Regions from separate parts of the Klebsiella africana genome, predicted to be linked through region 2. Evidence: predicted binding sites of a transcription regulator. Region 2 holds the regulator's gene; each other region holds the start of a gene.
What was found. The regulator PhoB, encoded in region 2, activates phosphate uptake and scavenging genes when phosphate is short. The targets are predictions, from matches to a motif close to CTGTCATAAAACTGNCNNAT.
Positions count from the first base shown of each region.

Region 1: the regulator PhoB is predicted to act here: its motif matches at 5,686-5,705, upstream of uvrB (excinuclease ABC subunit UvrB).
Region 3: the regulator PhoB is predicted to act here: its motif matches at 6,111-6,130, upstream of pstS (phosphate ABC transporter substrate-binding protein PstS).
Region 4: the regulator PhoB is predicted to act here: its motif matches at 5,738-5,757, upstream of serA (phosphoglycerate dehydrogenase).

Region 1 is NZ_CP084874.1:3,561,685-3,569,515, forward strand. It holds gene eptA (phosphoethanolamine transferase EptA) at 1-1,411, shown strand, start outside; gene pmrA (two-component system response regulator PmrA) at 1,411-2,082, shown strand; gene pmrB (two-component system sensor histidine kinase PmrB) at 2,086-3,183, shown strand; gene uvrB (excinuclease ABC subunit UvrB) at 3,434-5,455, opposite strand; partial or broken gene LGL98_RS17265 (hypothetical protein) at 5,867-6,076, shown strand; gene LGL98_RS17270 (ABC transporter ATP-binding protein) at 6,166-6,888, shown strand; gene bioD (dethiobiotin synthase) at 6,830-7,552, opposite strand; gene bioC (malonyl-ACP O-methyltransferase BioC) at 7,545-7,831, opposite strand, start outside.
Region 2 is NZ_CP084874.1:4,066,960-4,074,790, forward strand. It holds gene brnQ (branched-chain amino acid transporter carrier protein BrnQ) at 1-956, opposite strand, end outside; gene LGL98_RS19650 (hypothetical protein) at 948-1,289, shown strand; gene phoR (phosphate regulon sensor histidine kinase PhoR) at 1,369-2,664, opposite strand; gene phoB (phosphate response regulator transcription factor PhoB) at 2,686-3,375, opposite strand; gene sbcD (exonuclease subunit SbcD) at 3,558-4,763, shown strand; gene sbcC (exonuclease subunit SbcC) at 4,760-7,831, shown strand, end outside.
Region 3 is NZ_CP084874.1:5,222,376-5,230,206, reverse strand. It holds gene LGL98_RS25080 (carbohydrate porin) at 1-930, opposite strand, end outside; gene phoU (phosphate signaling complex protein PhoU) at 1,409-2,134, opposite strand; gene pstB (phosphate ABC transporter ATP-binding protein PstB) at 2,185-2,958, opposite strand; gene pstA (phosphate ABC transporter permease PstA) at 3,006-3,896, opposite strand; gene pstC (phosphate ABC transporter permease PstC) at 3,896-4,855, opposite strand; gene pstS (phosphate ABC transporter substrate-binding protein PstS) at 4,984-6,024, opposite strand; gene glmS (glutamine--fructose-6-phosphate transaminase (isomerizing)) at 6,362-7,831, opposite strand, start outside.
Region 4 is NZ_CP084874.1:780,181-788,011, forward strand. It holds gene pgk (phosphoglycerate kinase) at 1-29, shown strand, start outside; gene fbaA (class II fructose-bisphosphate aldolase) at 127-1,206, shown strand; gene LGL98_RS03850 (small-conductance mechanosensitive channel MscS) at 1,397-2,254, shown strand; gene argO (arginine exporter ArgO) at 2,406-3,041, shown strand; gene LGL98_RS03860 (oxidative stress defense protein) at 3,131-3,898, shown strand; gene argP (DNA-binding transcriptional regulator ArgP) at 3,953-4,846, opposite strand; gene rpiA (ribose-5-phosphate isomerase RpiA) at 5,014-5,673, shown strand; gene serA (phosphoglycerate dehydrogenase) at 5,943-7,175, shown strand; gene LGL98_RS03880 (5-formyltetrahydrofolate cyclo-ligase) at 7,259-7,831, opposite strand, start outside.

The DNA.
Region 1 (7,831 bases), 510 kb from region 2:
GGTGATTAGCCTGTTTATTCTGCTCAGCGCGTCGGCGCAATACTTCATCTGGAACTTCGGCGTGGTGATCGACCGCAGCATGATCACCAATATCCTCGACACCACGCCGGCGGAAAGCTTTGCTCTGCTCTCCGGCGAAATGATTGCCGTCCTCGGACTCTCCGGGGTATTAGCAGTACTGATTGCCTGGTGGGTGAAAATCCGGAAACCGGCCACACTGTGGCGCGGCGTGGCCTGGCGTCTGGTCAATATCGTGGCCTCTGCGCTGCTGATCGTCCTGATTGCCGCTCTGTTTTATAAAGACTACGCCTCGCTGTTCCGTAACAACAAGGAGCTGGTGAAATCCCTGAGCCCCTCCAACAGCATTGTGGCAGTAAACTCCTGGTATGCTCACCACCGCATGGACAACCTGCCGCTGGTGAAGATTGGCGAAGATGCCACGCAGAAAGCGGTGATGCATAACGGTCCGCGCAAGAATCTGACAATTGTCGTGCTGGGCGAAACCTCGCGGGCAGACAACTTCTCACTGGGCGGCTACGATCGGGAGACTAACCCGCGCCTGCAACAGGACGACGTGGTGTACTTCCCGAAAACCACCTCCTGCGGCACAGCAACGGCGGTTTCCGTTCCCTGCATGTTCTCTAATATGCCGCGCGCACATTACGATGAAGAACTGGCCCACCATCAGGAAGGCGTCCTGGATATTCTGCAGCGCGCGGGTGTTCAGGTGCTGTGGAACGACAATGACGGTGGCTGTAAAGGCGCCTGTGACCGCGTACCGCACCAAAACGTCACCGATCTGAACCTCAGCGGTCAGTGCATCGACGGCGAGTGCTACGATGACGTCCTGTTCCATAATCTCGACAGCTACATCGACAACCTGAAACAGGATGGCATTATCGTACTGCATACCATCGGCAGCCACGGCCCGACCTATTACAACCGCTATCCGGCTGAATTTAAAAAATTCACCCCGACCTGCGATACCAATGAAATCCAAAGTTGTACGCAACAACAGTTGACCAATACCTACGACAACACCATTCTGTATGTCGACTATGTCGTTGATAAAGCGATAAAACTATTGCAATCTAAACAAGACAAATTTACCACTAGCCTGGTTTATTTGTCCGACCACGGCGAATCGCTGGGCGAAAATGGCGTTTATTTGCATGGTCTGCCGTACTCCATTGCGCCGGATACGCAAAAACACGTGCCCATGCTGCTGTGGCTGTCGCCGGATTACCAGCAACGTTACGGTGTTTCCAGCCAGTGTTTGCAACAACAGGCTAAGTCGAAGGATTATTCACAAGATAATCTGTTCTCCACCCTGCTCGGCCTGCTCGGCGTCAGCACCCACGAGTACCAGGCGGCAGATGATATTTTAACGCCATGTAGAGAGGCTGGTTGATGAAAATCTTAGTCATTGAAGACGATGCGCTGCTGTTGCAGGGGTTGATTCTGGCGATGCAAAGTGAAGGATACGTGTGCGACGGCGTCTCCACGGCGCACGAAGCGGCGCTATCGCTGGCCAGCAATCACTACAGCCTGATCGTGCTGGATCTCGGCCTGCCGGATGAAGACGGCCTGCATTTTCTCACCCGTATGCGACGGGAGAAAATGACCCAGCCGGTGCTGATCCTCACCGCCCGCGATACGCTTGAGGATCGCATTAGCGGTCTCGATACTGGCGCGGATGACTACCTGGTGAAACCCTTTGCCCTGGAGGAGCTCAATGCGCGCATTCGCGCCCTGCTCCGTCGGCATAACAACCAGGGCGATAACGAAATCAGCGTCGGCAATCTGCGCCTCAACGTCACTCGCCGCCTGGTGTGGCTGGGTGAGACCGCGCTGGAATTGACGCCGAAAGAGTATGCCCTGCTGTCACGGCTGATGATGAAAGCCGGTAGCCCGGTACATCGTGAGATCCTGTACAACGATATCTACAGCTGGGACAACGAGCCGGCGACCAATACCCTGGAAGTGCATATTCACAACCTGCGCGATAAGATTGGCAAATCGCGGATCCGCACCGTCCGGGGCTTTGGCTATATGCTGGCTAACAACATCGACACGGAATAGACCATGGCCCTGTTTGCAACCGAAACCTGGACCATGCGCCACCGGCTGCTGCTGACCATCGGCGCCATTCTGGTAGTCTGCCAGCTAATCAGCGTCTTCTGGCTATGGCATGAGAGCAAAGAGCAGATCCAGCTGCTGGTGGCCAGCGCCATCGAAGGACACAACAACCAGAAACATGTGGAGCATGAGGTTCGGGAAGCGGTCGCCAGCCTGCTGGTGCCTAGCCTGCTGATCGTCGGCCTGGCGCTGTATATCAGCATGCTGGCGGTGCGCAAGATCACCCGCCCGCTTTCACGACTGCAAAGCGAACTGGAGAACCGCACGCCGGACAATCTCACCCCTATCGTACTCAGCGAATCGGTGCCCGAGGTCACGGCAGTGACCACCGCCCTGAATCAGCTGGTTTCCCGCCTCAATCTGACCCTCGACCGCGAGCGGCTGTTTACCGCCGACGTGGCGCATGAGCTACGCACCCCGCTGGCCGGGCTGCGGCTGCACCTTGAGCTGCTGGCGAAAGTGCATGGCGTCGGCGTCGACCCGCTGATCCAGCGTCTCGATCAGATGACCAACAGCATTTCCCAGCTGCTGCAGCTGGCGCGCGTTGGCCAGTCCTTCTCCGCCGGCAGCTATCAGCAGGTGTTATTGCTGGATGACGTGGTGAAACCGTTGCAGGAAGAACTGGAAACCATGCTGGCGCAGCGTCAGCAGCGGCTGCTGCTGACGGATACCGAAAACGAGGCCGTTGTGTCGGGCGACGCAACGTTAATCCGCGTGATCCTGCGCAATCTGGTGGAGAATGCTCACCGCTACAGCCCGGAAGGGTCGACGATCCGTGTGTCGGTGAAAGCGGGCCTGATGCCGGTGATGGCAGTGGAAGATGAAGGGCCGGGGATCGATGAGGCGAAGAGCGGTGAACTCAGTAAAGCCTTTGTGCGTATGGACAGTCGCTACGGCGGCATAGGCCTCGGACTGAGCATCGTCACGCGCATCGCTCAGCTGCATGACGCCCAGTTCTTTTTGCATAACCGCCAGCCGGGGCCAGGGGTCCGCGCGTGGGTATTATTCCCGCGGCGCGCGGGTCAGAACGTCAGCACCCACTGATGGAAAAAGGCAACAAGAATGACCAGGGCGGTAGCAACCGCCAGATATTCACGGAAGTTAATTTTTTGCATGGACACTATCCTCATCAGGTTGAGGATAGTGTCGCCTGGCGAGATTAAGCGAACATTAAGAAGGCCGCAACGCGGCCTTTTTTCTTCTCAGATGTGTGTCATCTGACAAAGGGGACGATAAGAGAAGCGCGCGCCTTTACTCTACCCCGCACCTCCACGCCACCAATATAGGCCCAGATTCAGGAGGCAGCGATAAACAGCTCGCGCAGCTGATGCAACTGGTCGCGAATTTGCGCCGCCTCTTCAAACTCAAGGTTCTGAGCGTGCTGCATCATCTGCCCTTCCAGTTCATGGATTTTCTGCTGCAGCGCTTTTGGCGTCATATCCACTCCGCTAAGCCCGGCAGGCTCGGCGGTCTTCGCTTTACCGCGCCCTTTGGCTTTGGTTTTCGCCAGGCTCTGACCCAGCTGCAGGATATCCACAACTTTCTTGTTGAGCCCCTGTGGCACGATGCCGTGCTCTTCGTTATAGCGCTGCTGTTTCTCCCGCCGCCGTTCCGTTTCACCAATGGCTTTAGCCATCGAGGGGGTGATCTTATCGCCGTAGAGGATGGCTTTGCCGTTGACGTTGCGCGCCGCACGGCCGATGGTCTGGATCAGCGAGCGCTCGGAGCGCAGGAAGCCCTCTTTGTCCGCATCCAGGATCGCCACCAGCGATACCTCCGGCATATCGAGCCCCTCACGCAGCAGGTTGATCCCCACCAGCACGTCAAACTCGCCAAGGCGCAGGTCGCGGATAATCTCCATACGTTCGACGGTGTCGATATCCGAGTGCAGATAGCGCACGCGCTCGCCGTGCTCCTCAAGGTACTCGGTTAAGTCTTCCGCCATCCGCTTGGTAAGAGTAGTGACCAGCACACGCTCGTTGATGGCCGTGCGCAGGCGGATCTCCGACAGCAGATCGTCGACCTGGGTCGCCACCGGCCGCACTTCGATCAGCGGGTCAAGCAGACCGGTCGGCCGCACCACCTGATCCACTACCTCGCCGCCGGATTTATCCAGCTCGTAGGCGCCGGGTGTCGCCGACACGTAGATGGTTTGCGGCGCCAGCGCTTCGAATTCTTCAAACTTCATCGGCCGGTTATCCAGCGCCGACGGCAGGCGGAAGCCGTACTCCACCAGCGTCTCTTTACGCGCCCGGTCGCCGCGGTACATGCCGCCGATCTGCGGCACCGTGACGTGGGATTCGTCGATCACCAGCAGGCCGTCCGCCGGAAGATAGTCAAACAGGGTGGGCGGCGGCTCGCCAGGCCCGCGCCCGGAGAGGTAGCGCGAGTAGTTTTCAATACCCGAGCAGTAGCCCAGCTCGTTCATCATTTCGAGGTCAAACTGGGTGCGCTGGGTTAAGCGCTGCTCTTCCAGCAGCTTGTTATTTGCCAGCAGCACCTTGCGCCGCTCCGCCAGCTCCAGCTTGATCTCTTCCATCGCCTGGACGATGCGCTCCCGCGGCGTCACGTAGTGCGTCTTGGGATAAATAGTGTAGCGCGGCACCGTGGATTCCACGTGGCCGGTAAGCGGATCAAACAGCGACAGGCGCTCGACCTCTTCGTCAAACAGCTCAATGCGCAGGGCGATATCGTCGGATTCCGCCGGGAAGACGTCGATCACCTCACCGCGCACCCGGAAGGTGCCGCGCTGGAAGGCCTGATCGTTGCGGGTATACTGCAGCTCGGCCAGGCGGCGCAGGATAGCGCGCTGGTCGATAAGCATCCCCACCGTCAGGTGCAGCATCATCTTTAGATACAGGTCCGGGTCGCCGAGGCCGTAGATCGCCGAGACCGAGGCCACCACCACCACATCGCGCCGCTCAAGCAGCGCTTTGGTCGCCGACAAACGCATCTGCTCGATATGTTCGTTTACCGAGGCGTCCTTCTCAATAAAAGTATCTGAGCTGGGGACGTAGGCTTCCGGCTGGTAGTAATCGTAATAGGAGACGAAATACTCGACGGCATTCTCGGGGAAAAACTCTTTCATCTCGCCGTAGAGCTGGGCCGCCAGGGTTTTGTTTGGCGCCAGCACCATCGTCGGCCGCTGCAGATCGGCAATGACGTTGGCGATGGTGAAGGTTTTCCCTGAACCGGTGACCCCCAGCAGCGTCTGATGCGCAAGTCCATCCTCCAGCCCCTCTTCCAGGCGACGGATGGCTTCCGGTTGGTCTCCGGAGGGACGAAAGGCAGAATGCAGTACAAACGATTTACTCATCGATCAGAACCTGAAGAAAGATTTAGCGGCCGGTGTTTAATTCTACCCTTCGGGCCGTTTTTTGCCAACCAAATATACTGGATATTTAACCAGTACGCATTTATGATAGCGCCAGAAGGCGGCCTTTTTAGCCAGCAAGTGGGGTACAAAACGCCCGCCGGGCGAAATAATCGTCCAACTGTCAGGGTTATCCCCAGAAATTTTACCCTTTTAACATTTGTCAAGCGGACGGGTGAAAGTTTTATGGCAGTAGATGACGCTTTTCTTACACCCATTGATTTTATTTAACTAACTGATATTTAATAAATTTAAAGAAAAGACGTCTTTCGCGCCAATTCAGCCGCAGGCCGCGTACGCTCTAGCTTACCGCAGGTTTTCTAACTCTAATACACAAGGTTATCCACAGGAATAGTGGATAACTGTCTGCAGCCCAAGACCGCCGCCGCCCGGCGCTTATCGTCTTTCGCCGTAAACCGTGCGGCGAAAAATTTTTATCGAACTATTTTTGATAACTATCCGTTTAAAGCCGCTCGATTTTTGCTGCTTTTTGCACCACTCTTTAGCGTCGGGCACCGGAAAAGTGCAGCCCTGGCGCTGACGGTGCCCGATGGTATCGGCGTTCCGCGCTTTTTTCCGAGCGTTCTTTTTCCTGGCAAGAGTTTTGCAGCATCTTTCTGTCGCCCTGACGCCAGGATAAGGAGAAAACGTCCATGTTGAATTTACAGGCAGTAAATCATTTTTACGGTAACCAGCACTCACTGTGGAATGTCGATCTTGAACTACGCCCGGGAGAGTGCATTGGCGTACTGGGACGCGAAGGCATGGGAAAAACCACACTGGTTAACTGCATTGCCGGCCACCTGCCGGTCACCAGCGGTCGGATGACCTGGCATGACATTGGCGCCCCGCCGCGGGATCTCACTCCCCTGTCCGCTCAGTCGCGCAGCGCCATCGGTATCGGCTATGTGCCACAGGATAAACGCATCTTTTCCCAGCTCAGCGTGGAAGAGAATCTGCACATTGCCCTCGCGGCCGGGAACCCCGGGGTAAACGCCAGCGGCGGCGAAATCTATGAGTACTTTCCCGAGCTCTATGCCCTACGCCAGCGCAAAGGCGCCTCGCTGAGCGACGACGATCAGTTCCAGTTGGCGCTGGCCAGGGCGCTGATCGTCCAGCCGCGGTTGCTGATCCTTGATGAACCCTCGCGCGGCAGAGGGCCGCGCTGCCTGCAAAAGCTGGCGGACCTGCTGCTGCGGTTAAATCGCGATATCGGCCTGACGGTGCTGCTCGCCGAGCAGCACCTGCCCTTTATCCGCCGGGTGGCGGATCGCTTCTGTGTCTTGCACCGGGGGCGTAACGTCGCCGAAGGCGATATTATGGCGCTGGATGAGCCGCTGCTGGCGCAGTGGATGACGCTGGATCCAGCGCCCTGAGGTCCAGATACTGGCCGAGATCGTCGCGCTGCGCGATATCGGCAAGCCATGGTATTTCGCCGAGGAACGGCGCGGCCAGTCGGTTTTTCAGCGTCGCCAGATATTCGGCGTGGCGCTTACCCGGCGGCTGCACGTCATTGGCGATCCACCCTGCCAGCGGCAGCCCCGCCTGGCGTACCGCCTGGGCGGTAAGCATCGCATGGTTGATACAGCCGAGCTTAACCCCCACCACCAGAATGACCGGCAGCTGTTCGGTTTGCACCCAGTCGGCAAAGGTCAGGGTGTCCGACAGCGGCGTGAACCAGCCACCGGCACCTTCCACTAGCACCCAGTCGGCGAGACTTTCCAGCTCACGCAGCCCGCTGGAGAGCCTGGCCGCGGCGATCGGCCGCCCTTCATCGGCGCTGATAATGTGCGGCGAGGTCGGCTCGGCGAAGGTGTAAGGGTTCACCTGGTCGTAGCGCAGCGCGACCCGGCTATGGCGCTGCAGGGCCAGCGCATCTTCATTACGCAGCCCATCGCCGGTAAGCTCGCTACCGGAGGCCACCGGCTTATAGCCGGCAGTGTGAAAACCCAACAGATTCGCCGCCTGCAGCAGGGCGCTGCTGGCGATGGTTTTACCGACTTCAGTATCGGTCCCGGTGACAAAAAAATGTTTAGTCACGCTCAATGACTCCTGTAAAAAGAGAATACGTCAGCGGGCAGATGCCCTGCCGCTGCGGCCAAGCCAGCTGCAGCTCGCGCAGTTTGCCGCGGCCAAGCGGGGCGGCTGTCCGCCCCTGGTGCAAATGGGTGGCGCCGATGCCCTTCAGCGAGCGCATAGCGCTCAGCGCATCGGCGAACGGCAGGCTAATCTGATGCACCTCGCCGGTCGCGCGCAGGCCGCTAAGCGCCGCGCGCACCGCCGCTTCGCTAAGGAAACGGTTGGCATGCGGCTGGTCGT
Region 2 (7,831 bases):
AAGACCAGCGTGCGATAGGAGAACGGCAGATACTGGGCAAAGAACTCGGCGCAGGCGCAGGTCAGGCCCACCGCCGTCACCAGGCAAGCGATGAAGATCAGCGCCGCCAGCAGGAAACTGCCCGCCCCGCCGAAGGTATGCTGCACGTAAGCGTGGAGGATCGCGGCGCCGTTGGCGGACTGGTCCACGAGGGTGGCACTGTCAGAGCCCAGACGGAACAGCGCCAGATACAGCAGGGTTAGACCGACGCCCGCCATCAGGCCAGCCCAAACGGTGTAGCGGGTCAACAGTCGTGCTTCGCTGACGCCGCGTGAGCGAGCGGCATTAACAATCACGATGCCAAATACCATCGCACCAAGGGTATCCATGGTCAGGTAGCCGTTGACGAAGCCATTGGAGAAGGGCGCCGTGCGATACGCTTCCAGCGCGTCGCTGATCGGGCCCGCCGGCCAGACGATGGCGGCAACCGACAGCACGATCAGGGCAATAATCTTCAGCGGCGCAAGGAAATTGCCGACTGTATCCAGCAGTTTCCCCGGATAGAGCGAGACCAGGATCACCAGCGCGAAGTAGATAACGCTGTAGATCAGCAGCGGCAGCGGGCCGTCGCCGGTCAGCGGCGCAATGCCGACCTCAAAGGAGACGGTCGCGGTGCGCGGCGTCGCGAACAGCGGTCCCACCGCGAGATAACACACCACCGCCAGCAGGATACCGGCCACTTTACCAATCGGGGTGCTCAGGCTTTCAACACCGCCGCCGACTTTCGCCAGCGCGACCACCGTCAGCACCGGCAGCCCCACCGCAGTGATCAAAAAGCCGATCGCCGCCGTCCAGACGTGCTCGCCCGCCTGTAAGCCCACCATCGGAGGGAAAATAATGTTGCCTGCGCCAACGAACAACGCGAAGGTCATAAAGCCCAACGCTATGATGTCGCGAGATTTTAACTGATGGGTCATAAATTCATTACTGCCTGTGGATGTGGTGTTGTAAAAAATGGAAAAATACCGCGCTCCCCTCTCAGGGACGATACAGCGGCCATTGCCGGTAAACTCAGCGAGATATGCTCCCGAAGCGGCGTGGGAAAGAATTGTTTTTGGTATTACCACGCAAAAACAGTCTGTCATCGACTGCGCAAGCGCAATTTAAACGCTTATAACGTTTTAAAGCAAGGCACGATCGCAAAAGCAGATGATTATGCTGGTTATGACTTTCATACCAGAATCATTTACCATATTGATAGAAAACCCGTGGCTTATCATGCGAACAAAAAAGCAGCGCACGCTCATTAAATAGGCGAGAAAAAACGACTGCCAATGAAAATGACCAGCTGAAGCTGGTCATTGGCAAGATAAACTGACAGCGCGTCGATCAGGCGTCATTTTTGGCAATTAATCGTTCCGGGAGCAGGAAGCTAAAGCGGGTTCCCTTGCCCACTGTGCTGTCGATTTCCAGCCGGCTGTCGTGATGGTTAACCGCGTGTTTGACGATCGCCAGTCCCAGGCCGCTGCCCCCCGTTTGCCGGGAGCGAGCCTTATCCACCCGATAAAAACGCTCGGTCAGACGAGGAATATGCTCCGGCGCAATACCCGGCCCGTTATCCTCGACGCTGAACAGCGCCCCCTGTGGCGTTCGCTGCCAGCTAACGCGAATTTCGGTCCCTGGCGGGGTGTGGTTCACCGCGTTATAGACCAGGTTGGAAATGGCGCTGCGCAACTGCTCTTCATTACCCAGCACCTTGAGCTGCTCGTCAACGGTGAAGATCAGCGTCTGTTTTTCCTGGCTGAGGGTTTGCGCCTCGCGCTCCACCACCCGCAGCATCATCGGCACGTCGATGCGGTCATTCATCGCCAGCGCCGGCGCGGCTTCAATGCGCGACAGCGTCAGCAGCTGCTTCACCAGGCCTTCCATACGCTGAGTTTGCTCCCGCATGGTGTGCAGGGCCTTTTCACGGGTCGCCCCCTCCAGCACCTGCTCCTGCATCATCTCCAGATAGCCCTGCAGCACCGTTAGCGGGGTGCGCAGTTCATGGCTGACGTTGGCGAAAAAGTTCCGCCGCGCCCCTTCCAGCTGATGCATCTGCGTCACGTCGCGCGCCACCATCAGCCACTGCTTGTCGCTGTAGGGCATCACGCGAATTTCCAGATGACGGGCGTTATTTAGCACCAGATTGAGCGGCTTTGAAAAATCGCGTTGCTTCAGATAGTTGGCGAACTCGGGATAGCGCAGAAGGTTAAGAATGTTTTGGCCACTGTCGTCCGGCCAGCGCAGGTTTAGAATCTGCTGCGCCAGGCCATTACACCAGAAAATGGCACCCTCTTCCGTGGTCAAAACGACCGCATCCGGCAGCGATTCCGCCCCGCTGCGAAAGCGTTTAATCAGGCTTCCCAGCTCACGTCGACGCTTTTTATTACGCATCTGCATCTGATGCAGACCATACAGCAGCGGCTCCCAGCTGCCGCGGCCTGGCGGAGGAGTCATGCTCCGGTCCACCCATAGCCACCACGACAGGCGCATCAAATTCCAGAAATGCCAGATCAGCAAACCGGTCACTGCCGCCAGTAAAAACCACGGCAGATGGCCCACAAACGCCCCCAGAATCAGGGCCGGAATACACGCTAAAAAGAGCTCCAGCGCCAGCCTTTTCCATGACAGCCGTTCCAGCACGGGTCACACTCCTGTCAAAATTCAGAAACGGGCGGAGAAACGATACCCCGTGCCGCGAACCGTTTGCACCATACGATCATGGCCACTGTGTTCCAGCGCTTTGCGCAGGCGGCGAATATGGACGTCAACCGTGCGGTCTTCCACATAAACGTTGGTCCCCCAGACGTGGTTCAGCAGCTGTTCGCGGCTGTATACCCGCTCCGGATGGGTCATAAAGAAGTGCAATAATTTAAATTCCGTCGGCCCCATGTCCAGCGGATTGTCGCCGGTCATCACCCGGTGCGATGAAGGATCGAGGCTCAGTCCCTGCATTTCAATCACCTCTTCCACCGCCATCGGCGAAATACGGCGCATCACCGCTTTGATTCGCGCCACCAGCTCTTTCGGAGAGAAAGGCTTGGTAATGTAGTCATCCGCGCCGGTCTCCAGGCCGCGAACGCGATCCTCTTCTTCCCCACGCGCGGTCAGCATTACTACCGGGATATCCCGCGTCATCGCCTCACGCTTGAGCAGTTTAATAAACTGCAGCCCCGAACCACCCGGCAGCATCCAGTCCAGGAGAATCAAATCAGGCCAGGGTTCATTGAGTTGATTCACCGCGCTGTCATAATCTTCCGCTTCGACAGGCTGAAAGCCATTTTGCTCCAGAACAAAGCAGACCATCTCGCGGATTGGAGCTTCATCTTCAACGACCAGAATTCTTCTCGCCATTATTTACCCTGTGTTTTTTAGCCATCAGTATAGAAGTGCGGCGTCATTATGCGTCACTTTTGTGACAGATTTATGAAAAAAATGACCGTCTGATGATCGGGTATTTTGAAGCACGACGCGGACTTACCCCTCACCAACAAATGGTATACTGCCGCCCATGCTTTTTTCGCTAGGGAAGATTTATGCGCCTCCTTCACACCTCCGACTGGCACCTGGGCCAGAATTTTTACAGCAAAAGTCGCGCGGCCGAACACGACGCTTTTCTTACCTGGCTACTGGACCGCGCACAGGAGCATGAAGTCGACGCCATTATCGTGGCTGGCGATATTTTTGATACCGGCTCGCCGCCGAGCTACGCCCGCGAACTGTATAACCGTTTCGTCGTCCAGCTGCAGCAGACCGGCTGTCGCCTGGTGGTGCTGGCGGGCAACCACGACTCGGTGGCGATGCTCAATGAATCCCGCGATATCCTCGCCTTTTTACACACCACCGTGGTGGCGAACGCCGGCTACGCGCCGATTGAGCTGCCGTTGCGCGACGGCACGCCGGGCGCCATCTTCTGTCCGGTGCCGTTTTTACGCCCGCGCGAGCTGGTGACCAGCCAGGCCGGTCACTCTGGTCGGGAAAAACAGCAGCTACTGCTGCACGCCATCAGCGACTATTATCAGGAGCAGTATCAGCAGGCCTGCGCGCTGCGCGGCGATCGGCTGCTGCCCATCATTGCCAGCGGCCATCTGACCACCGTCGGCGCCAGCAAAAGCGATGCCGTCCGCGACATTTACATCGGCACACTGGATGCCTTTCCGGCGCAACACTTCCCCCCTGCCGACTACATTGCGCTGGGCCATATTCACCGGGCGCAGAGGGTCGGCGGCTGCGAGCATATCCGCTACAGCGGCTCGCCGCTGCCGCTGAGCTTCGATGAAACCGGTAAAGCGAAATCGGTGCACCTGGTGAGCTTTAACGACGGGCGCCTCAGCGCCGTGGAAACCCTGGAGGTGCCCGTGACCCAGCCTCTGGCGGTAATCAAAGGCGATCTGGCCGCCATCACCGCCCAGCTGGAGCAGTGGCGCGGCGTCGAGCAGGTCCCGCCGGTGTGGCTGGATATCGAAATCACCACCGAGGACTACCTGCACGATATTCAGCGGCATATTCAGGCGCTGACGGAGGATCTGCCGGTGGAAGTGCTGCTGGTGCGCCGCAGCCGCGAGCAGCGCGAGAAAATACTGCTCAATGCCCAGCGGGAGACGCTCAGTGAACTGAAGGTGGAGGAGGTATTTGAACGCCGGCTGGCGCTGACCGAAATTGACGATATGAAGCGCGCCCGGCTGCATGAGCTGTTCGCCCATACGGTGCATACACTCACCGCGAAGGACGAAAACGTATGAAAATCCTCAGTCTGCGTCTGAAAAACCTCAACTCCCTGAAAGGGGAATGGAAGATAGACTTTACCGCCGAGCCGTTCGCCAGCAATGGCCTGTTCGCCATTACCGGCGCCACCGGGGCCGGGAAAACCACGCTGCTCGATGCCATTTGCCTGGCGCTCTATCATGAGACGCCGCGCCTGAACAAAGTCTCCCAGTCACAAAACGACCTGATGACACGTGATACCGCCGAGTGTCTGGCAGAGGTCGAGTTTGAAGTCAAAGGCATCGCCTACCGCGCTTTCTGGAGCCAGAACCGGGCGCGCAACCAGCCGGATGGCAATCTGCAGGCGCCGCGGGTCGAACTGGCGCGCTGCGCCGACGGCAAAATCCTCGCCGATAAGGTCTCGGACAAGCTGGAACAAACCGCGACGCTAACCGGCCTCGACTATGGCCGCTTCACCCGCTCAATGCTGCTTTCCCAGGGGCAATTTGCCGCCTTCCTGAACGCGAAGCCGAGCGATCGCGCGGAGCTGCTGGAGGAGCTGACCGGCACGGAAATCTACGGCCAGATTTCAGCCATGGTCTACGAACAGCACAAAGCCGCTCGCCATGCGCTGGAGAAGTTCGAAGCCCAGGCGGCGGGCATCGTCCTGTTGACGGAGGCCCAGCAGCAGGCGCTGCAGGAAAGTTTGCAGGTACTTACTGACGAAGAAAAAGCCCTGCTGGTACAGCAGCAGAGCCAGCAGCAGCAGCTCCAGTGGCTGACCCGCCGCGACGAGCTGGCGCAGCAGCAGCAGCAGGCGGTCACCCGGCAGCAACAGGCCCGCCAGGCGCTGGCGGACGCCGCCCCGGCGCTGGCGAAGCTTGAGCTGGCCCAGCCTGCCGCCCAGCTGCGCCCCCTGTGGGAGCGTCAGCAGGAGCAAGCGGCAGGCCTGGCGCAAACCCGGCAGCGGATCAGTGAAGTAAATACTCGCTTACTTGCCAGCACCGCGCTACGCGCGCGCATCCGCCAGGGCGCCCTGAATGCCCAGCAGCAGCGTCAGGCTGAACTGGCCGATCTGGCGCAGTGGCTGGCCGCCCATGAGCGTTTCCGCTTATGGGGTCAGGAGATTGCTGGCTGGCGGGCGCAATTCTCGCAACTGACGCGGGATAAACAACAGCTCACGGCTCAGCGCACCCGCCTGGCCGCGCTGCGCCAGAAGCTGGCCGCACTGCCTGCCAGCTCTCTGTCACTGAGCGCGGATGACGTTGCGGCGGCGATAGAACAGCAAACCCAGTCGCGGCCGCTGCGCCAGCGCCTGATCTCCCTGCATGAACAGCATCAGCTGCTGCACAAGCGTCTGCGCCAGAACGCCGAGAGCGTCCAGCAGGCACAGACGGAGCAGGCAAAACTCAACGCCACCCTGACGCAACGTCGGGAGCAGTATAAAGACAAAAACCAGCACTATCTTGACCTGAAAGCGCTCTGCCAGCGGGAAGAAACGATTAAAGATCTGGAAGGTTACCGCGCCCGGCTCGAGGCGGGTAAGCCCTGTCCGCTGTGCGGCGCCTGTGAACACCCGGCGATTGAACAATACGCCTCGCTGACCCTCACGGATAACCAGCGCCGCCGCGATGCGCTGGAAAAAGAGGTCGCCGCGCTAAAAGAAGAAGGCCTGCTGATCCTCGGACAGGTCAACGCCCTGACGCAGCAGCTCCAGCGTGATACCGAAGCCGCCCAACGGCTCGCAGAGGAAGAGCAAGCGCTTACTAAAGCGTGGCAGGAGAACTGCGCCTCGCTGCAGATCGCGCGGGATATTACGCAAGAGATAAACGACTGGATGCAGGAGCAGGAGCGCTACGAGCAGCAGCTCTATCATCTCAGCCAGCACCTGATGCTGCAGAGTCAGCTCAACGATCAGCAAGCGCTGGAGCGCCAGGCCGAGCAGCAGTTGGCGGCTACGCGCCAGGGACTGGAGAATGCCCTGCAGACGCTGTCGCTCAGCCTGCCGGAAGAAGGCGAAGAAGCCGCCTGGCTGCACGCTCGCGAAAGCGAATTTGCCCAGTGGCAGGCGCAACAGACCCAACATGATGCCATTCAGCAGCAAATCGCTGCTCTGCGGCCGCTGCTGGAGACGCTGCCGGCCAGCGACGAGACAGAGGCTGAAGCCGAGCGGGTTATCCCGGACAACTGGCGCGAAATTCACGAGGAATGCCTGTCGCTGCGCAGCCAGCTTGTCGCGCAGCAGCAGCTGGAGGCCGAAGAAACGGCGCGCGTGAGCCAGTCACAGACGCAATTCGCGACTGCCCTGGCCGCCAGCCGCTTTAGCGATCGGGAGGCGTTCCTCGCTGCGCTGCTGGATGACGAGACCGCCCAGCGGCTGGCGCAACTAAAACAGACGCTGGAGCAGCAGCTCCAGCAGGCGGCAGCGCTCTGCGAGCAGGCGACCCGGCAACAAGAGGCGCACCTGGCGCTGCGTTCGCAAGGGGTGGACGCTGACGTCCCCACCCTGCAAACCCAGCTGCACGCCCTGGCCCAGCGGCTGCGGGATAACACTACCCGCCAGGGTGAGATCCGCCAGCAGCTCAGGCAGGACGCAGAGAGCCGTCAACAGCAGCAGGCGCTGGGGCAGCAGATTGCAGAGGCGGCGCAGCTGGCGGACGACTGGGGCTATCTCAATTCGCTGATCGGCTCCAGCACCGGCGACCGGTTCCGCAAATTCGCCCAGGGTCTCACGCTGGATAATCTGGTCTGGCTGGCAAACCAGCAGCTCAACCGCCTGCACGGCCGCTATCTGCTACAGCGCAAGGCCAGCGAGGCGCTGGAGCTGGAGGTTGTCGATACCTGGCAGGCCGACGCCGTGCGCGACACCCGCACCCTCTCCGGCGGCGAAAGTTTCCTCGTCAGCCTGGCACTGGCTCTGGCGCTGTCAGACCTGGTGAGCCATAAGACGCGGATTGATTCCCTGTTTCTTGATGAAGGCTTCGGCACCCTCGACAGCGAAACGCTGGACACGGCGCTGGACGCCCTGGATGCCCTCAACGCCAGCGGGAAGATTATCGGGGTGATCAGTCACGTGGAGGCGATGAAAGACCGCATTCCGGTGCAG
Region 3 (7,831 bases), 1.2 Mb from region 2:
CAGGCTGGCTTTATCCCACAGCGGAATCTCTTTGTAGCGAACGTCCAGGGTGTTGGTGTTAATTTGCTGCTTATTGCTTAAAGAACGGTCATAATCATCGACATCTTCGCGAATCAACGCGATATCGAATTTTCCGGCGCCCACCTGCCAGTTTTCCAGCCCTACGCCGGCCGCCGCATCGGTTCTCTGCGTTTTCCAGTCCAGCATCTGAATTTCGATTTTTGGCGCCCCGTGTTTGCCGACCCAGAAATCGGCTTCCGGGGCAAACGGCAGGAACCCTTTAGTGTTAACGTACATATCCGAGAACTGGATGTAGTTTTCGCCGCCGGCATTGTCACCAAACCAGCCTGAGGAGTACTGCTGGCCGACGTTCCCGTCGAGCATCACGATGGCATCGACGCGTTTATCGCCTTCCTGAAATACCCGCTGCTTCAGCTGCAGATCGAACCAGCCGGAATATTCGTTGCCCAGGCGACCAAGCGAGCCAATCGCCCATGATTTTGGCGAGCCGTGCGAGGCGGTACCCCAGCCGGAACGGAAGTAGCCGTTATAGCTAAAGCCAATTTCATCTTTCACGAACTTGCTAAAGTCGGTCAGCGTCATCGCGCTGTAGGCTGGCGCGCCATCGGTGACAGGTTGTTGATTTTTAACCAGCACCGCATCCGGTTTAACCGCCGTTTTCGGCCCGGCAGCCGCCACCCCGGTCTTGCGCTTCTGACTTTCCGCAGGCGGAGACCATGAGGCCCAAATCTGGTCTCTTTTTCTCTCCTGGTCCTGATATTTTTTGAGCTCTTTTTGCGTGTCTTTGAGCGCTTTTTCCAGCAGCTCAAGCCGTTGTTCCACCGTCAACGGGCTTGCCAGCAGGTGGGTTGAGTAACAAAGCGGCGCCAGCAAGACTATCGCCGAAGCGATCCTGTTTTTTCTCATCATAATATTCCCTTATATAATCATTGGCGTAAATAAAACACGACAGCAACCCCTATTCCGTGCGGTGCTAATAGCCGTATCCATACCGTTTGATGTCGCAATAGCTATTATTTTTGCGGTTAGACAAAAACAAAAAAACCTGAAGAAGACGATCTGCTTTAACAGATAATCCTCTTCAGGTTTTGCCCGCACATCGCGGTAGCAACCCTCATTCAGCCATTATTGGCCCGCATAAAACAAAAAAACCTGATATCGCCGCCGTGGGGCAATATCAGGTTTTGCCTGCTGTCGCAGTCACAATCCGTTTAAACCACCCTGAGCGTTAAAGCTCAGGAGTGGACGCTGATTGTTACGCGATAAAATGAATAACTCAAACGGGCAGATTGTTAATTGTGACGATAATCTCAGCAATCTCGCTGCCGCCGGGAAAAACATATCTAATTCTGATAAAGCCATTTACCAGAATTAGACAGAATGATTATTACTCTTTCGGATCTTTGCCAGCGAGCAGTTTATCCAGCTCATCGCCGCCAACGTGACGGAAATCCTGACCTTTAACGAAGTAGAAAATATATTCGCAGATATTCTGGCAGCGATCGCCGATACGCTCGATGGAGCGTGCGCAGAACAGCGCCGTCAGGACGCTGGGGATAGTGCGCGAGTCTTCCATCATGTAGGTCATCAGCTGACGCACGATGCCTTCATACTCCTGGTCGACTTTCTTATCTTCACGATAGATACGTACCGCTTCGTCGAGATCCATACGCGCAAATGCATCCAGTACGTCATGCAGCATCTGCACCGTGTGGCGGCCCAGCGATTCGAGGCTCACCAGCAGCGGCTGGTGCTGCTGGGAAAACTTCTCCAGCGCGGTGCGGCAGATTTTATCCGCCACGTCGCCAATACGTTCCAGCTCAGCGATAGTCTTGATGATCGCCATTACCAGGCGCAGGTCGCTGGCGGTCGGCTGGCGCTTGGCGATGATGCGCACGCACGCTTCATCGATCGCCACTTCCATCATGTTGACCTGTTTGTCGCCGTCAATCACGCGTTTCGCCAGATCGCTGTCCTGGTTATGCATGGCGGTGATCGCATCAGAAAGCTGTTGCTCCACCAGCCCCCCCATGGTCATCACCTGGGTGCGGATATACTCCAGTTCAGCGTTGAACTGGCCGGAAATATGTTTGTTAAGATTTAGGTTGTCCATGGTGTCTCCTGATTGCCCAACTGGTGAGAGCCTGAAAGCACAAGGGCAAATCAACCGTAGCGGCCAGTAATATAATCTTCAGTTTGTTTCTTCGCGGGCTTGGTGAACAGGTCGTCCGTGTTGCTGAACTCAATCAGCTCGCCAAGATACATAAATGCCGTATGGTCGGAGCAACGCGCAGCCTGCTGCATGTTGTGAGTCACGATAACGACGGTGTAGTCCTGTTTCAGCTCGGTGATCAGCTCTTCGATACGCCCGGTGGAGATCGGGTCCAGCGCGGAGCACGGCTCATCAAGCAGTAGCACTTCCGGGCGGATCGCGATACCGCGGGCAATGCACAGACGCTGCTGCTGACCACCGGAGAGAGAATACCCGCTCTGGTGCAGTTTATCTTTGGTTTCGTTCCATAATGCGGCTTTGGTCAGCGCCCACTGCACGCGCTCGTCCATATCAGCACGGGACAGCTTTTCAAACAGGCGCACGCCGAAGGCGATATTGTCATAAATGGACATCGGGAACGGCGTTGGTTTCTGGAACACCATGCCAACCTTAGCGCGCAGCAGGGCGATATCCTGGGTGTTGGTCAGAATGTTGTCGCCATCCAGCAGGATCTCGCCTTCCGCGCGCTGCTCCGGATACAGTTCGAACATCTTGTTGAACGTGCGCAGCAGGGTGGATTTACCACAGCCTGACGGACCGATAAACGCCGTCACCTGGTTTTTGGTAATATCCAGGTTGATGTTCTTCAGGGCATGGAATTTGCCGTAGTAGAAGTTCAGGTTACGAACTGAAATCTTACCCGGAGCTGTATTCACCATACTCATCTCTATCTCTTCCTCATTCAGCGCAGCAGTTGCTGCGCCGCAAAAAATTAACCGTGTTTCTTCTTGGCGAAGATAACGCGCGCCAGGATGTTCAGCAGCAAGACGCACAGGGTGATAATCAATACCCCAGCCCATGCCAGTTGCTGCCACTCCGCAAACGGACTCATGGCAAATTTGAAAATGGTCACCGGCAGGTTAGCGATCGGCTGCATCATGTCGGTGCTCCAGAACTGGTTGGACAGCGCGGTGAACAGCAGCGGCGCTGTTTCCCCGGCGATACGGGCGATAGCCAGCAGGATCCCGGTCATAATCCCTGAGACGGAGGCTTTCAGGGTGATCGCCGAGATCATCTTCCACTTCGGCGTCCCCAGCGCATAGGCCGCTTCACGCAGGCTATCCGGCACCAGCTTCAGCATGTTTTCGGTGGTACGAATAACGATAGGCACCTGCAGCAGCGCCAGCGCGATAACGCCCGCCCAGCCCGAGAAGTGCTGCATCTGCGCCACCACGATGGTGTAGACGAACAGGCCGACCACGATAGACGGCGCGGAAAGCAGAATGTCGTTGATAAAGCGGATGATTTCCGCCAGCACCGACTTGCGGCCATACTCCGCCAGATAAATTCCGGCGAGGATACCCAGCGGCGTACCAAAGACGGTTGCCCACAGGATCAGCAGGCCGCTGCCGGCGAGGGCGTTAGCCAGACCACCGCCCGCGGTATTCGGCGGCGGCGTCATTTCGGTGAACAGCGCCAGACTCATGCCGTCGAAGCCGCGGGTTATCGTCGCCATCAGGATCCAGATAAGCCAGAACAAACCAAACGCCATGGTCGCCATCGACAGCGCCAGAGCAATACGGTTCTTCATACGGCGTTTGGCCTGCATCTTGCGACGGGACTCCGCCAGTTCGGCGGTAGTTTGCAATTCAATGGTCGCCATTAGCGTGCCCCCTCATTCTTCGCGAGGCGCATAATCATAAACTTCGACGCTGCCAGAACGATAAAGGTGATAACGAACAGGATCAGACCCAGCTCCATCAGCGCCGCCACGTGCAGGCCGGTTTCCGCTTCGGCGAACTCATTAGCCAGCGCGGAGGTAATACTGTTCCCTGGCATATACAACGAGATGCTGTCGAGCTGGTAGGTGTTGCCGATGATAAAGGTAACCGCCATGGTTTCACCCAGCGCGCGGCCCAGACCGAGCATCACCCCGCCAATCACCCCGTTTTTGGTGAACGGTAAAACGATGCGCCAGATCACTTCCCAGGTGGTGCAGCCGATGCCATAGGCCGACTCTTTCATCATCACCGGCGTCTGTTCGAAAACATCGCGCATGACCGCGGCGATATAAGGGATGATCATGATGGCCAGAATGATGCCAGCGGCGAGGATGCCGATACCAAACGCCGGGCCGGCAAACAGCGCACCGACGAACGGGATGGTCGACAGGACGTTGCCGACCGGCTCCTGGAAGTAAGTCGCAAACAGCGGTGCGAAAATAAACAGGCCCCACATGCCGTACACAATGCTCGGGATTGCCGCCAGCAGCTCAATCGCAATGCCCAGCGGACGCTTGAGCCAGGCGGGGGACAGTTCGGTCAGAAACAGCGCGATGCCGAAGCTCACCGGGACGGCGATCAGCAGCGCGATAAAAGAGGTGACCAGGGTTCCGTAAATCGGGACCAGCGCGCCGAAGATCTCGTTAGGCGCATCCCACTCTTTGGTCCACAAAAAGGCAAAGCCAAACTTTTGAATGCTCGGCCAGGAAGAGATGATCAGGGAAACGATGATGCCGCCCAGCATCAATAGCACAATCAGCGCAGCCAGTTTTACCAGCGCACTGAAAATCATGTCACCCTTTTTCCCCGGAGGGGTAAATGCAGGCTTGGTTGCAGCCATAGATTACTCTTTACGTATTAAAACTTGTTCGAATAAATGCCCGGTGGCGTTGGCTCCCGGGCCTACAGTCTGAACCGTAGGGCGGGCAGCGCCTGAACGCCCCCGCCATCTTCGTCAAAAATCTACTGTTAGTACAGCGCTTTACCGCTGCTGTCTTTGACGTTGGTTTTCCATGCTGCGCGAACCTGCTCTACCACGCTTTCCGGCAGCGTCGCGTAATCCAGCGCATTCGCTTCTTTCCCGCCGTTTTTATACGCCCAGTCGAAGAACTTCAGCACTTCAGCGGTCTGTTCCGGCTTGTTGGTCGCCTTATGTACCAGGATGAAGGTGGTTGAGGTGATCGGCCATGCATTTTCGCCTTTCTGGTTGGTCAGGTCCTGAGCGAAAGACTTGCTCCAGTCAACGCCTTTTGCGGCGTTAGCGAAGTTGTCTTCAGTCGGGCTAACCGGCTTGCCGTCGGCAGAGACCAGTTTGGTGTAGGCCAGGTTGTTTTGCTTGGCATAAGCGTATTCAACGTAACCAATCGAACCCGGCAGACGCTGAACAAAGGCGGCGATACCGTCGTTGCCTTTACCGCCCAGACCGGTTGGCCAGTTAACGGTAGAGCCGGCGCCGATTTTCGATTTCCACTCTTCATTCACTTTGGACAGGTAGCTGGTGAAGACGAAGGAGGTACCGGAACCATCGGCGCGGCGGACCACAGCGATGTTCTGCGACGGCAGCTTCAGGCCCGGGTTGAGTTTAGCGATCGCTTCGTCATCCCATTTTTTAATTTTACCCAGGTAGATATCGCCCAGGGTTTTGCCATCCAGCACCAGTTCGCCGGATTTCACGCCAGGCAGGTTAACCGCCAGTACCACGCCGCCAATCACGGTCGGGAACTGGAACAGACCTTCCTGGGTCAGTTTGTCATCAGCCAGCGGAGCATCAGAAGCACCAAAATCAACGGTGTTGGCAATAATCTGCTTAACGCCACCAGAGGAACCAATACCCTGGTAGTTTACTTTATTGCCGGTTTCTTTCTGATAGGTGTCAGCCCATTTGGCATACACCGGCGCAGGGAAAGTTGCGCCTGCGCCAGTCAGGCTTGCTGCTGCGAAGGCAGAGAAAGCGCTCATCGATAAGGTCGCGGCGACAACTGTTGCGACGGTGGTACGCATAACGTTCATAATGTCTCCTGCTGGGATACGTAAATCATTGTTTCGAGGCTATGGTGAGCAAAATAGGTCAAAGAGGTGACAGTAAAATGTACGAATTATGACAGTTTTATGACAGGTCGAAAGAAGGGATTTTACAGCAAATAATAGTCATACAACTCAGATAGTTATCTGTAATCATGACCGTGCAATGACAGAATAATTTTCTTTTTATGACAGCGAAATCGGACCGCAAAACGTTCGTTTGTCATCTACCACCAGCCAAAATATTGCGCACAAAATCGATGACAAACAGCAAGTGAAAATAAAAAAGGGCCGCCGCCGGCAGCCCTTTGCAAGACAGGATGCTTTACTCAACCGTGACCGATTTCGCCAGGTTACGCGGCTGGTCAACGTCAGTGCCTTTGATCAGCGCGACGTGATAAGCCAACAGCTGCAACGGAACCGTATAGAAGATAGGGGCGATGGTCTCTTCCACATGCGGCATCTCAATGATGTGCATGTTATCGCTACCGTTGAAGCCGGCTTCACCGTCGGCAAAGACATACAGTTCACCGCCGCGGGCACGAACCTCTTCGATGTTGGATTTCAGTTTTTCCAGCAGTTCGTTGTTCGGCGCCACCACGATCACCGGCATTTCCGCATCAATCAGCGCCAGCGGGCCGTGTTTCAGCTCGCCCGCCGCATAGGCTTCCGCGTGAATGTAGGAGATCTCTTTCAGCTTCAGCGCCCCTTCCATAGCGATCGGGTACTGATCGCCGCGGCCAAGGAACAGCGCATGATGCTTATCAGAGAAACGCTCTGCCAGCTGCTCAATACGCTTGTCCTGGGAGAGCATCTGCTCGATACGGTTCGGCAGAGCCTGCAGGCCGTGGACGATATCATGCTCAATAGACGCATCCTGACCTTTCAGTCGCGCCAGTTTCGCCACCAGCATCAACAGCACGGTTAGCTGAGTGGTAAAGGCTTTGGTCGAGGCAACACCGATTTCCGTTCCTGCTTTGGTCATCAGCGCCAGATTGGACTCGCGCACCAGTGACGAGCCCGGCACGTTGCAGATAGCCAGCGAGCCGAGATAGCCTAGCTCTTTCGACAGACGCAGCGCCGCCAGGGTATCGGCGGTTTCACCCGACTGGGAGAGAGTGATCATCAGGCTATTGCGACGCACCGCGGACTTGCGATAGCGGAATTCGGAGGCGATTTCCACATCGCACGGGACGCCGGCTAGTGCTTCGAACCAGTAGCGGGAGACCATACCGGAGTTATAGGACGTCCCACAGGCAACAATCTGAATATGTTCAACCTGAGCCAGCATTTCATTGGCGTTCGGTCCCAGCTCGCTGAGATCCACTTCGCCATGGCTGATGCGCCCGGTCAGGGTGTTCTTAATCGCGTTCGGCTGCTCGAAAATCTCTTTCTGCATATAGTGGCGGTAGATACCTTTATCGCCAGCGTCATACTGCAGATTGGATTCGATCTCCTGGCGATTCACTTGTGCACCGGACTTATCAAAAATCACCACCGAGCGGCGAGTGACTTCGGCAATATCGCCCTCTTCGAGGAAGATAAAGCGGCGGGTCACTGGCAGCAATGCCAGCTGGTCGGAAGCGATAAAGTTTTCGCCCATGCCCAGGCCAATCACCAGCGGGCTACCGGAGCGGGCAGCCAGCAGAGTTCCCGGGTCACGGGTATCCATGATCACCGTACCGTAGGCGCCGCGCAGCTGCGGGATGGCGCGCAGGACAGCTTCACGCAAGGTACCGCCTTGTTCCAGCTCCCAGTGCACCAGATGGGCGATAACTTCGGTATCGGTCTCGGT
Region 4 (7,831 bases), 2.0 Mb from region 2:
CGATGCTCGAAGAGCGCGCTAAGCAGTAATTCAGTTCAGGCGGGGAAACCCGCCTGTTTTTCAGCGCGCTTAAGGGCTCGCGAACCTTCTTCAACGGTCGAAGATACAGATACAGGACTAAGTAACATGTCTAAAATTTTTGATTTCGTAAAACCGGGCGTCATCACTGGCGACGACGTTCAGAAAGTGTTCCAGGTAGCGAAAGAAAACAACTTTGCACTGCCGGCGGTAAACTGCGTAGGTACTGACTCCATCAACGCCGTTCTGGAAGCTGCTGCTAAAGTTCGCTCTCCGGTTATCGTTCAGTTCTCTAACGGCGGCGCAGCGTTCATCGCAGGTAAAGGCGTGAAAACTGACGTTCCGCAGGGTGCTGCTATCCTCGGCGCTATCTCTGGCGCGCACCATGTGCACCAGATGGCTGAACACTACGGTGTACCGGTTATCCTGCACACTGACCACTGCGCGAAGAAACTGCTGCCGTGGATCGACGGCCTGCTGGACGCTGGTGAAAAACACTTCGCCGCTACCGGCAAACCGCTGTTCTCTTCCCACATGATCGACCTGTCTGAAGAGTCCCTGCACGAAAACATTGAGATCTGCTCTAAGTACCTGGCTCGCATGGCCAAAATGGGCATGACTCTGGAAATCGAACTGGGCTGCACCGGCGGTGAAGAAGATGGCGTGGACAACAGCCACATGGACGCTTCCGCCCTGTACACCCAGCCGGAAGACGTGGATTACGCGTACACCGAGCTGAGCAAAATCAGCCCGCGCTTCACCATCGCCGCTTCCTTCGGTAACGTACACGGCGTGTACAAACCGGGTAACGTGGTTCTGACCCCGACTATCCTGCGCGACTCTCAGGAATATGTTTCCAAGAAACACAACCTGCCGCACAACAGCCTGAACTTCGTGTTCCACGGCGGTTCCGGTTCTTCCGCTCAGGAAATCAAAGACTCCGTCAGCTACGGCGTGGTGAAAATGAACATCGATACCGACACCCAATGGGCAACCTGGGACGGTATCCTGCAGTACTACAAAGCGAACGAAGCTTACCTGCAGGGCCAGCTGGGCAACCCGAAAGGCGAAGACCAGCCGAACAAGAAATACTACGATCCGCGCGTATGGCTGCGTGCTGCACAGACTTCCATGGTGACTCGTCTGGAGCAGGCCTTTAAAGAGCTGAACGCGATCGACGTTCTGTAAGAAAAATCTGTTTCTTACCCGGAAGCCCGCAGCAATGCGGGCTTTTTTATTACCTTAACAACAGGATAGCGCGGAGTAAAACTGTGATCCATTTGGCAAAACACGCACTTATTGTTTACCCTATAACCTGACTGCCCTGTCGCAGGCTGAGTTTTTTACTTTCCCCCAGGGGATTCATAAGGAATGTTAAATGGAAGATTTGAACGTTGTCGATAGCATCAACCACGCCGGGACGTGGCTGGCACGCAACCAGGAGTTGCTGCTGAGCTATGCCGTCAACATCGTCGCGGCTATCGCAATTCTCATTGTCGGGATGATCGTGGCGCGCGTGGTCTCGAATACGGTTAACCGCCTGATGCTGGCGCGTAAAATTGACGCTACCGTGGCCGATTTCCTCTCCGCGCTGGTGCGTTACGCGGTTATCGCCTTCACCCTGATTGCCGCCCTGGGCCGGGTAGGCGTGCAGACCGCCTCGGTGATTGCTGTACTGGGTGCCGCGGGTTTAGCCGTCGGTCTGGCGCTGCAAGGGTCACTGTCTAACCTCGCGGCTGGCGTACTGCTGGTCATGTTCCGCCCATTCCGCGCAGGCGAGTATGTCGATCTTGGTGGTGTGGCGGGTACGGTGCTGAACGTACAGATTTTCTCCACTACCCTGCGTACCGCCGACGGCAAAGTGGTGGTGGTCCCGAACGGGAAAATCATCGCCGGCAATATCATTAACTTCTCCCGCGAACCGGCGCGCCGCAATGAGTTTATTATCGGCGTCTCTTACGATGCTGATATCGACAAGGTGAAGCAACTGCTGACCTCGATTATCGAATCTGACGATCGAATTCTGCGCGATCGGGAAATGACCGTACGCCTGAACGAACTTGGCGCCTCGTCGGTGAACTTCGTGGTGCGCGTCTGGAGCAAAAGCAGCGATCTGCAAAACGTCTACTGGGATATCCTCGAGCGCATCAAGCGTGAATTTGACGCCAACGGTATCAGCTTCCCTTACCCGCAGATGGATGTTCATGTGGTACAACTGCCGGAAAAAGCAGAGTAAATCATCACTGACAGAGTCAGGCCGGCCATGCCGGCCTTTTTTAATGGCTCACTATTAGCTTAGCTTATTAATAATTAATACTTTCAATTTCCGCTAATAATCCATTCGCGTTATAGTCAGCGCCATTCTCGAACACAGCGGAAAAATCCTTATGTTTACCTATTACTTTCAGGGCCTTGCCCTGGGAGCGGCAATGATTTTGCCGCTTGGCCCGCAAAATGCCTTTGTGATGAGTCAGGGGATCCGTCGTCAGTATCACCTGATGATTGCCCTGCTATGCGCCATCAGCGACTTGGTGTTGATCTGCGCCGGCATTTTTGGCGGTAGCGCGCTACTGATGCAATCCCCGTGGCTGCTGGCAATCGTGACCTGGGGTGGCGTGGCCTTTTTACTGTGGTACGGCTTCGGTGCACTGAAAACGGCGTTCAGTCAGAGTCTTGAACTCGCCAGCGCCGAGGTGATGCAGCAGGGGCGCTGGAAAATCATTATCACCATGCTGGCGGTGACCTGGCTGAACCCGCACGTTTACCTCGATACTTTTGTGGTGCTGGGCAGTCTGGGAGGCCAGCTGGCCGTCGAGCCGAAGCGCTGGTTTGCGTTGGGGACCATTAGCGCCTCTTTCCTGTGGTTCTTTGGTCTGGCGCTGTTAGCCGCCTGGCTGGCACCGCGGCTGCGTACCGCCAAAGCCCAGCGGATCATCAATATTGTGGTCGGCGCCGTCATGTGGTTTATTGCGTTTCAGCTGGCAAGAGAAGGCGTCAGCCATCTCATGGCGTTGCTCAACTAAGCGTTGTCCGATGGACTTTCCTGCTGTACGCGCTAAGCTTGCTGGCATGCGTCCCGTAAGGGCGATTTAAGTAACATGGAGAAACGACAGTGAAGTTAAAAGTCTTAGCCCTGGCGGCAGCACTCGGATTAACCTCGATGGCGGCACAGGCCAGCGAATTGCCGGATGGCCCGCACATTGTGACTTCAGGCACAGCAAGCGTTGCCGCGGTTCCGGACATCGCCACCCTGGCGATCGAAGTGAACGTGGCGGCAAAAGACGCCGCGTCGGCAAAAAAACAGGCTGACGATCGCGTTGCGCAATATCTCTCTTTCCTTGAAAAGAGCGGTATTGCCAAAAAGGATATCAGTTCGGCGAATCTACGTACCCAGCCTGATTACGACTATCAGAACGGGAAAAGTATTCTGAAAGGCTATCGTGCGGTGCGCACCGTAGAAGTGACCTTGCGCCAGCTGGATAAACTCAACGGTCTGCTGGACGGCGCCCTGAAAGCTGGTCTCAACGAAATTCGCTCTGTCTCGCTGGGTGTTGCGCAACCAGATGCTTATAAAGATAAAGCGCGTAAAGCGGCGATCGACGACGCCGTGCATCAGGCGCAGGAGCTGGCGGCAGGTTTCCACAGCAAGCTGGGGCCGGTGTACAGCGTGCGCTATCATGTCTCTAATTACCAGCCGAGCCCGATGGTTCGCATGATGAAGGCCGCTGACGCTGCGCCGGTTTCCGCCCAGGAAACCTACGAGCAGGCGACGATTCAGTTTGACGACCAGGTTGATGTGGTCTTTGAACTGCAGCCGGCTCAGGCAGCCGCTCCGGCCTCGCCGGCGAAACCGGCCGAAGCGCCGAAACCGGCGCAGTAAGCGCGAGAAACAAAAAAAGCCACTTCCCTGAAGTGGCTTTTTTATGTCTGTGGTTTAATCCTGACGCAGCACCTTGTGGCCGTAGTCGATGAGCGCATCGGTTACCCTGCGCATCATGCGGCTTTCCGGGGCGAAGCGGTGCCAGTAAAGCATGCGGCGCTGGAACAGGCCCGGGGTAAGATCGATAAGTTCGCCGCTGTTGAGCTCTTTTTCGATCTGCAGATGCGGGATCATACAGCAGGTGGTGCCCTGGCGCGCCAGCTGCACGAAAGCTTCCGATGAATTGACGATATGGCAGGGCACGCTGCCCGGCGGCAGGTCGAAATTTTGCTGCAGGAACGCCTGATGCATATCGTCCAGATGGTCGAAGGCGACGACTGGTGCTTTCAGCAGCGCCGAACGCGTCACGCCGTTCGGGAAATAGCGTTGCGCAAACTCTTTTGAGGCGACAAACAGGTAATCGAGCGCCCCCAGCTGATCCACCAGGCAGCTAGGCAGCGCCTGCGGCTGGATACTCACTGCGCCCACCACTTCCCCACGGCGCAGGCGCTCCTGGGTGCGGGTTTCATCTTCCACCTGCAGGTTGAGACGAATAGGGGAGTCTGACAGAACGTTGGCCAGCGCCGGCAGCAGCCAGGTGGCCAGACTGTCGGCGTTCACCGCCAGCGACAGCAGCAGCGGCGTGGAACCGGTTTGTTCATCGCCCAGCCACTCCTCTTCCAACAGTTCAACCTGGCGCAACAGAGCCAGCAGTTTCTGTCCTTGCTCGGTGGGGCGCGGCGGCACGGTACGCACCAGCAGCGGCTGGCCGAACATGTTTTCCAACTGCTTAATGCGCTGGGAGACGGCGGACTGGGTAATACATAGCTTCTGCGCGGCGCGCTCAAATCCTCGTTCCCTAATCACCGCGTCCAGTGCTTGTAATGTCCTGTAGTCCGGTCGTTTCATTATTCTGGCGTGCCCCCATAACTAATCGTTATCTCGCACTATGACATAAATTTTTATTTGATACAGACGAAATTGGTCTGCTCAGTTGTGTGATCTGCATCGCAGGGACATTTCCACTGTCGATGTTCTATAATGCGCCACAGGCATTCACATCTCGGACCATAATTATGACGCAGGATGAACTGAAAAAAGCGGTAGGTTGGGCGGCGCTGCAATATGTACAGCCAGGGACTATTGTCGGCGTAGGCACCGGCTCGACGGCGGCCCATTTTATTGACGCGCTGGGCACCATGAAGGGGCAGATCGAAGGGGCGGTTTCCAGCTCCGACGCCTCCACCGAAAAGCTGAAAAGCCTCGGGATCACCGTCTTCGATCTTAACAGTGTCGATCGCCTGGGGATCTACGTTGATGGCGCGGATGAGATCAACGGTCACATGCAGATGATCAAAGGCGGCGGCGCGGCGCTGACCCGCGAGAAGATTATCGCTTCTGTGGCGGATAAATTTATCTGCATCGCCGACGCCTCCAAGCAGGTTGATATTCTGGGCAAATTCCCGCTGCCGGTTGAAGTCATTCCGATGGCGCGCAGCGCCGTGGCGCGTCAGCTGGTCAAGCTGGGCGGTCGTCCAGAGTACCGTCAGGGCGTGGTGACCGATAACGGCAACGTGATCCTTGACGTGCACGGCCTGGAAATTCTCGATGCGATCGCGCTGGAAAACGCGATCAACGGTATTCCTGGCGTCGTCACCGTGGGGCTGTTCGCCAACCGTGGCGCCGACGTGGCGCTGATTGGTACTGCCGACGGCGTGAAGACCATCGTAAAATAGTCTGTCCGCAGGGAGCCGACCGGCTCCCTCGCAAATATTTTTTCACCAGGTGCAATTTGGTGACTTCTGTCACATTTATGCAACCATTCTGATTTACACGCTACCATTTCTTCTCTTTCTGGTGTTTTGTCCTGCGATTTCCCTCTGGATGACATTTCTTCAGGACGGCGACGCAAACGTTCATATTGCCGCGATAGTTTTTTTTGATATGTTGCTGAGACGAACTTTCGTTCAGCACGACATCAGTTAAGAAAAAACAGGACGGGGAAATGGCTAAGGTATCACTGGAAAAAGACAAGATTAAATTTCTGCTGGTTGAAGGTGTGCATCAAAAGGCAATCGATAGCCTTCGCGCAGCGGGTTACACCAACATTGAATTTCATAAAGGCGCGCTGGATTCCGAACAGCTGAAAGCGTCGATCCGTGATGCCCATTTCATCGGCCTGCGTTCCCGTACCCATCTGACTGAAGAGATTTTCGCCGCAGCGGAAAAACTGGTTGCCGTCGGTTGCTTCTGCATCGGGACCAACCAGGTCGATCTGAACGCCGCTGCGAAGCGCGGTATTCCGGTGTTTAACGCGCCGTTCTCTAACACCCGCTCGGTGGCCGAGTTGGTGATCGGCGAACTGCTGCTGATGCTGCGCGGCGTGCCGGAAGCCAACGCCAAAGCGCACCGCGGGGTGTGGAACAAGCAGGCGGTCGGCAGCTTCGAAGCGCGTGGTAAAAAGCTGGGCATCATCGGTTACGGCCACATCGGTACCCAGCTTGGCATTCTGGCGGAATCGCTGGGAATGCACGTCTTCTTCTATGATATTGAAAACAAACTGCCGCTCGGCAACGCCACTCAGGTACAGCATCTCTCCGACCTGCTGAACATGAGCGATGTGGTCAGCCTGCACGTGCCGGAAAACGCCTCTACCAAAAATATGATGGGCGCGGAAGAACTGGCGCTGATGAAGCCGGGCGCGCTGCTGATCAACGCCTCCCGCGGTACCGTGGTGGACATTCCGGCGCTATGCGATGCGCTGGCCAGTAAGCATCTGGCCGGGGCGGCTATCGACGTCTTCCCGACTGAACCTGCGACCAACAGCGACCCCTTCACTTCGCCGCTGTGCGAGTTTGATAACGTGATCCTCACACCGCATATCGGTGGCTCCACTCAGGAAGCGCAGGAGAACATCGGTCTGGAAGTGGCTGGCAAGCTGGCGAAATACTCTGACAACGGGTCAACCCTGTCGGCAGTTAACTTCCCGGAAGTTTCTCTACCGCTGCACGGCGGCCGCCGTCTGCTGCATATCCATGAGAACCGGCCGGGCGTCCTGACCGCAATCAACCAAATCTTCGCCGCGCAGAGCATCAACATTGCCGCCCAGTATCTGCAAACGTCGCCGCAGATGGGCTACGTGGTGATTGATATTGAAGCGGAAGAAGATGTTGCCCAGCAGGCGCTGCAGGCAATGAAAGCGATCCCGGGGACTATCCGCGCCCGTCTGTTGTTCTAATCATTTTTGCCTCTCGGGCAGGTCGCGTACCTGCCCGTTTTTTTGTTAATACTTTCCAGGCTGAATTTCTCGTCCCCGCGTACCTACCAACACCAGGTTTTTCCCGGGGTGATGACCGCCGGCAGCGGGATATCCCACTCTTCGCTCGGCAGGCTATCCACCTGCTGGCAGTCGTGCGCGTAGCCCACCGGCTGCAGGCGATACTGCTGCCAGTTTTGCAGCGTCCGGTCGTAAAAACCGCCGCCCATTCCCAGCCGTTGGCCACTGACATCGAAGGCCACCAGCGGGGTCACCAGCACATCGAGTTCAGCCAGCGGCAGCACATCCCGCACATCGAGCTTCGGTTCGCGGATCTTCAGGCGATTCACGATCAGTTGGCTCTGCGGATGGTAGTGTAAAAACAGCAGATTGCCTGGGCTAAACGGATGTAGCACCGGCAGATACACCCGCTTGCCGGCGCGCCAGAGCTGGTCGATCAGCGGCTGGGTGTCCAGCTCGCCGTCAAAGGAGAGAAACAGCGCCACGTTGTGGGCGAGAACTATCGGCGGCCAGGCCATCATCCGCTCGGCGGCCTGTTGGGCAAACAGGCGCTGTTGCGCCGGGCTGAGTGCGCGTCGACGATCGCGGATCTGCTGGCGAATATGCTGACGGGAGAG